Regions from separate parts of the Brevibacillus sp. AG162 genome, predicted to be linked through region 1. Evidence: a T-box and tRNA genes for the amino acid it is inferred to sense, from the RefSeq annotation. Region 1 holds a T-box; the other holds one or more tRNA genes.
The links. The T-box of region 1 lies ahead of serS (serine--tRNA ligase). A T-box ahead of a tRNA ligase gene usually reads a tRNA of that ligase, here a tRNA-Ser.
Positions count from the first base shown of each region.

Region 1 (3,422 bases):
TGATCTGGGTGAAGCTCTCCGCCGTATTGGGGAAGGTGCATCCATGATCCGCACGAAAGGTGAGCCAGGAACCGGAAACATTGTAGAGGCTGTTCGCCATATGCGCACGATGATGTCCCAAATCCGCAAAGTGCAAGCCATGTCCTACGATGAACTGATGGCAGAAGCCAAAAACCTGGGTGCCCCATATGAACTGCTTGAAGAGGTACACAAAACAGGTAAGCTGCCAGTCGTAAACTTCGCAGCAGGTGGAGTAGCAACACCAGCAGATGCTGCCCTGATGATGCAATTGGGCTCCGATGGCGTGTTTGTTGGCTCTGGTATCTTTAAATCAGAGAATCCAGAGAAGTTTGCTCGCGCGATTGTGGAAGCGACTACCCACTACACGGATTACGAACTGATTGCTCGCGTATCCAAAGGCTTGGGAACCGCAATGCCAGGAATCGAAATCTCCAAAATTCGTGAAGCTGATCGCATGCAAGAGCGCGGCTGGTAAGGTGAGTAGCATGAAAATCGGCGTACTCGCTCTACAAGGAGCTGTAGCAGAACATATGCGAATGCTAGAAGAGGTTGGTGCCACAGCCGTCCCGGTCAAAAAAGTAGAAGATCTGGATGACCTAGACGGGCTGGTCATTCCCGGCGGAGAAAGCACCACGATTAGCAAGCTGATGCATAAGTACGGATTCATGGAGGCGGTTCAAGAGTTCGGTAAGGCGAACAAGCCGATCTTCGGGACTTGCGCAGGAGCGATCCTTCTGGCAAAACAGATTCAAGGACAAGACGATTGCCATTTAGGCTTGATGGATATCAAAGTCGAGCGAAATGCTTTTGGTCGCCAAAAGGAGAGCTTTGAAGTCTTGATGCCTGTTGCGGGTGTGGCGGCAGATTACCCGGCCGTGTTCATCCGGGCACCGTATATCATGGAAGTGGGAGAGAACGGTCAAGTCTTGGCCAAGCACGAAGACAAGATTGTTGTCGCCCGAAGCGGTCACTATTTGGCAGCAGCTTTTCACCCAGAATTGACCGAAGATACAAGACTGCACAAATACTTCCTCGACATGGTCAAGGAATACAGAAGCTAGCTGCTATACCGGAAGATCGGCCGTAAATAGGTGCCGATCTTCTTTTTTCTGTAAAGATCGAGGCGGGCTGCTCTTTACATACGTATAGAACCTGTAGTACAGTTAACAATAATAGTATTCATGAATGAGAATGCGATGATGAGAACAAGTACTTTACAAGAGCCAGGCCTAGAGAGTCGGTGGTAGGTGCAAACCGATCCGGTTATGTGAAGGAATCCATCTCGGAGTGGCAAAGGAACAACAACTTTGCCCGGAACCGTCCCGTTATGACGGAAGAGTGGGCATATGCATGAAGGATTGCTGCATGTGTCAACGAGGGTGGCAACGCGGGTATACAACACTCGTCCCTTACCAGGGGACGGGTGTTTTTTGTTTTTTTTCAATACGATTCGGAGGGATTTACACATGTTGGACGTAAAAGTATTACGCCAGGATCTAGAAGAAGTAAAACGCCGTTTGGCTCACCGCAATGAAGATATTTCTGCGTTGGATCAATTCGTAGAAGTAGATGAAAAGCGCCGCCAAGTCATCCAAGAAGCAGAAGCGCTGAAAAATAAGCGTAACACGGTGTCCGAGCAAGTAGCGGTTATGAAACGCAATAAGGAAAATGCAGACCATCTGATCGCTGAAATGAAAGAAGTAAATGAGCGCATCAAGGCTTTGGATGAAGAGCTGCGCCAATTGGATGAACAGCTGGAGTTCATTTTGCTGAGCCTCCCGAACCTGCCGCATGAAAGCACGCCGATCGGTACGACAGAAGACGATAACGTGATTGCTTGGACATGGGGAGAGCCACGTGCATTTGACTTCGAGATTAAGCCTCACTGGGAGCTGGCTAGCCAAGCAGGAATCCTCGATTTTGAAACGGCGGCAAAAGTAACAGGAAGCCGTTTTGTTTTCTATAAAGGTTTGGGCGCACGTCTGGAGCGCGCACTGATGAACTTCATGATGGATTTGCACTCGAATGAGCATGGCTATGAAGAAGTGATCCCGCCGTATATCGTCAACCGTACGAGCATGACGGGAACGGGTCAATTGCCTAAGTTCGAAGAGGATGCATTCAAAATCGAGGGACCAGATTACTTCCTGATTCCAACTGCCGAGGTGCCGGTCACCAATATGCATCGTGATGAAATCATGGATGGAGCGGATCTCCCTCGCTACTACACTGCTTTCAGCGCATGTTTCCGTTCGGAAGCGGGTTCTGCCGGCCGTGATACGCGTGGGTTGATTCGTCAGCATCAATTCAACAAAGTTGAGCTGGTGAAATTCGTGAAACCAGAAGAGTCTTATGACGAACTCGACAAACTGGTGAAAAACGCTGAAAAGGTGCTTCAACTGCTTGGACTGCCATACCGTGTCCTGAGCATGTGCACAGGCGATCTAGGATTTACGGCTGCGAAGAAATTCGACCTGGAGGTTTGGATTCCAAGCGGCGGCACATACCGTGAAATCTCGTCTTGCTCGAACTTTGAAGATTTCCAAGCGCGCCGTGCCAATATCCGTTTCCGTCGCGATACAAAATCGAAGCCGGAATTTGTGCATACATTGAATGGTTCTGGTTTGGCGATTGGACGTACAGTAGCAGCGATCTTGGAGAACTACCAAGAGGCAGACGGAACAATCGTAATTCCAGAAGTTCTTCGTCCGTACATGGGCGGAGTAGACAAGATCGCACCGAAGCAATAAGCGAGAGATTTGGAAAGCAGCTCTTGATCCATAACGGGTCAAGGGCTGTTTTATATTGTGTACTAATACAGGTGGAATTTTTAAAAAAACGTGTTGCACTGTACCAATCTCTGTTATATAATAAAAACAAATTTTAAGAATATTGTTTTAATACAGAGAGGGAGGAATGGAGAATGGACTGCTATCGGTGTGAAGGAAACGGAGAACAAAATTGCCCAAGATGTGGAGGCGTTGGTCGTGATGCCAACGGAGCGGCTTGCCATAATTGTTTGGGAGATGGGCATGTAAGCTGCAGCCATTGCAGTGGCAGCGGGTATCAGGAGTAAGGACATTTTTTTTGCCACTACTGTTATATAATAAAAATCATTTTATCGATCTGTATCATAATAACTTTGGAGTAAGGGAGGAGGAGCTGTTTTGACTACTGTACCAACGAATCCATATCCGCTGGAGGTTCAGATTTCCGGTGAGATGCACCCGGGTTATCAAGATATCCTGACACCAGAAGCAATCCAATTTGTAATGAAGCTGGAGCAAAGGTTTGGCGAAAGACGCCAGCAATTGCTGGCTAAACGCGTGGAGCGTCAATTGCAGATCGATGCAGGTCAACTGCCCGATTTTTTACAGGAAACAGCGGACATTCGTAAAGGA
Region 1 covers NZ_VFNO01000014.1:4,809-8,230, forward strand. The annotation lists gene pdxS (pyridoxal 5'-phosphate synthase lyase subunit PdxS) at 1-496, shown strand, start outside; gene pdxT (pyridoxal 5'-phosphate synthase glutaminase subunit PdxT) at 507-1,082, shown strand; T-box leader at 1,209-1,434, shown strand; gene serS (serine--tRNA ligase) at 1,488-2,771, shown strand; gene aceB (malate synthase A) at 3,189-3,422, shown strand, end outside.

Region 2 (3,422 bases), on a different contig from region 1:
CGTTTTGAAGTCATTCAAGCCGATCGTCCGACTGTTTCCAATGTAAAATAATTGCAGCAGCAAAAAACCCGCTCCGTAATAGAGCGGGTTTTTCTGTGCTTTGGACCTTGTGACTAGCTAAGTCGTCAGTGTTTCGTATCGGAGGCGCAGCTCTCTTTTCAAAATTTTGCCGCTAGGGTTTCTTGGAAGATTATCGGCAATCACTACATACTTGGGTGCTTTGAAGGAGGAAAGACGGTCTTTGCAAAAAGCAAGCATCTCGTCAGCAGTCAGTAACTCACCTGCTTTTGGCACAACGACAGCCGTCACTGCTTCGATCCAATACGGATGGGGAACTCCGATCACTGCGACCTCAGACACTTTCGGATGTTGATAAATAAGCTCCTCAACCTCCCTGCTTGCTACGTTCTCTCCCCCCGATTTAATCATATCCTTTTTCCGATCAACGACCGTGATATAGCCTTCTTCATCCATAATGCCCAAATCCCCGCTGTGAAACCACCCTCCCTGGAAGGCAGCCTGTGTCTTTTCCTCATCTCGGAAATAACCCAGCATCGCATGACTGGTCCTGTGTACAATCTCACCAACACTTCCACGAGGGACTTCATTTCCATCATCATCGACGATTTTTGTTTCCACATTTAACGCTGGCTTGCCTGCAGAGCCTGCTTTTCTCATCTGATCCTTCGGTGGCAAAACAGTTGCTAATGGCGCCACTTCCGTCTGCCCGTAAAAATTGTAAAACTGTGCGTTCGGGAGGCGTTGACCGAGCTCTTTTAACACTTCTACTGGCATGATTGCTGCACCATAGTAGCACTTTTGCAAAGAACTCAAATTACGCACGGCAAAATCAGGAGAACGGAGTAAAGCAATCCACACGGTTGGCGGGCAAAACAACTGAGTAGCCTTGTACGCCTCTACCGTTTGCAGCATCAACGCAGGTGTTGCCTGTTCCAAAATAATTCCGCTCCCACCCAGGTACACGTACGGTCCCAAAAAACAATGAAGCTGCGCACTATGGAACAAAGGAAGTGCGTGAACAGCCACATCATCCTGCGTCATCCCGCCTTCGATAATCGTGCTGACATATTCGGAGATGATGCTTTTATGAGTGAGCATAACGCCCTTTGGCTTTGATTCTGTTCCACTCGTATACAAAATTTGCACAACATCTTCGTCCACTATGTCTACTTCAGGCTCATGATTGTCTGCCGCTTCAATCAGCGTGCGAAAAGGCAACCATTCCCCTGCTTGTACTGCTGGTTTGGACATGAGGGAAAGCAGCTTGGGGGAAATTCCAGCTAATTGGAGTCCATCTTGAGCGAGCTGCAGGAATTCGGGAGCAACGAAGCACGCACTCACTTCCGCATGCCCGAAAATATAGGCGACATCTTCCTTATTCAACATGAAGTTGATCGGTACCATGATGACTCCTGCTTTCGCTAGTCCAAAGTTCAGAATCGCAAAATCCATCGAGTTGCGTGACAGGACTGCTACCCGCTCCCCTTTTTGCAAGCCTATTGAAAGAAGCGTATGAGCCGTCTTATTTGCAAGCTGATCAAGCTGCGTGTAGGTCAATACTTCTTCCTCAAAGTACAGGGCAGGCTTATCAGGATTTCGCCCACGACTTCTTCGCAAAATATCGCCAAGTGCATTTCTACGAACCCTTTGCGCTTCGAGCATGCAAACTCCCCCATCACTTATAGTCTCATCTCCATTATATAATAGTTTTCTTTATTTTCTGATATTTTTACAAAAAAGAAACGACAACTTACTCTCAAAGCTCTCAACCATAAAAAAGACCCCAGCTTCTCAACTGGAGTCGGTTCATTTGTAGTTATGGCGGAGGGAGCAGGATTCGAACCCGCGTGAGCTTGCACTCTAACGGTTTTCAAGACCGCCCCGTTATGACCACTTCGGTATCCCTCCGTATTTCAACAATATATACTATATCACAGCTCTACTATCCTTTGCAAGAGCCTATATCCTTTTCCTTTATCGCTTAATGGCAACGAATTTCAATTCCGTCATTTCTTCTATCGCGTATCTGACACCTTCCCGACCAAGTCCGCTTTCCTTTACGCCACCATAGGGCATATGGTCCACGCGAAAAGTCGGAATATCATTCACCATCACACCGCCCACGCGCAGCTCTTCTGCCGCTTCCAGAGCCAACGACAGATTATTGGTATAGACACCAGCCTGTAATCCATAGCGGGAATCGTTGACCATCGTAATGCCTTGCCGAACGGATTCCACTGGATTAATCAGAACAACAGGGCCGAATACTTCCTGACAAGATACTTTTGCATCTGCCGGAACACCCGTCAACACGGTAGGCTGGAGCATCCGATCCACGACCTGTCCCCCACACTCCAGACGTGCCCCCTGTTGGAGCGCCTCATGAATCCACTCCATCGCACGTTCTGTTTCGCGAGGATTGATCATGGCGGAATAGTCCGCGTCCTCAGAGAGCGAATCACCACCGCGAAGTGCTCGTGTTTGTTCAACAAAACGTTGGATGAAATCTTGATAGATTTCTTTGGCCACATAAATTCTTTGCACAGAGATACATACCTGCCCAGAGTAAGCGAAGGCACCAAAAACGCATCGGGGAATCACTTCATTCAGCTGCACATCACGATCAACGATCACGGCCGAATTCGATCCCAGCTCGAGCGTGACTCTTTTCATGCCCGCTCGATTGCGTATGTCCAGCCCAACACTTGGGCTCCCTGTAAACGTCACCGCCCTGACTCTCGGGTCAGTCACGATTTTATCGCCAACACTCGCCCCACTGCCCGTGATCACATTTAGAGCGCCAGCGGGCAAACCAGCTTGCTCTGCGAGCTCTGCCAGAAACAATGCGCTAAGCGGTGTCTGTGATGCAGGCTTGAGAACAACGGTATTGCCAGCAGCGAGAGCAGGTCCGACCTTATGAGCGACGAGATTCATGGGAAAGTTAAAGGGTGTAATCGCCCCGATGACTCCCAATGGTTCACGCACGGTATAAGCCAAGCGTCCCTCTCCCCCGATAGCTGCATCGAGTGGTACGGTTTCTCCGTGGAGGCGTTTGGCTTCCTCTGCCGCAAACTTATACGTCTGAATAGTTCGAATCACTTCACCGCGGGCTGTTCTGATGGGTTTCCCCGCTTCTATTGCGATGATCCGTGCCGCTTCCTCCAAACGTTCATTCATCAGAATCGAGATTTTTTCAAGCAGGAAGGCGCGTTGATAAGCAGGAAGGCGCCGCATGACGGCTGTCGCTTCGTGGGCCTGAGCAATTGCTTTTTCAACCAATGATGAGTCTGCTTGCGAAATTTGGGCAATTTCTAGACCTGTACATGGAGAGAGTAGCGGTGCATGAGCAGTGGCTGGCACCCATTCTCCCCCGATAAAGCACGTTTTTTTCATCGGCATAT
Region 2 covers NZ_VFNO01000003.1:11,634-15,055, reverse strand. The annotation lists gene FB479_RS09870 (exo-beta-N-acetylmuramidase NamZ domain-containing protein) at 1-51, shown strand, start outside; gene FB479_RS09865 (acyl-CoA synthetase) at 118-1,683, opposite strand; tRNA gene FB479_RS09860 (tRNA-Ser) at 1,841-1,929, opposite strand; gene FB479_RS09855 (aldehyde dehydrogenase family protein) at 1,996-3,414, opposite strand.
Region 2: it has a tRNA-Ser gene. The T-box ahead of serS (serine--tRNA ligase) is inferred to sense a tRNA for this amino acid. The anticodon was not compared.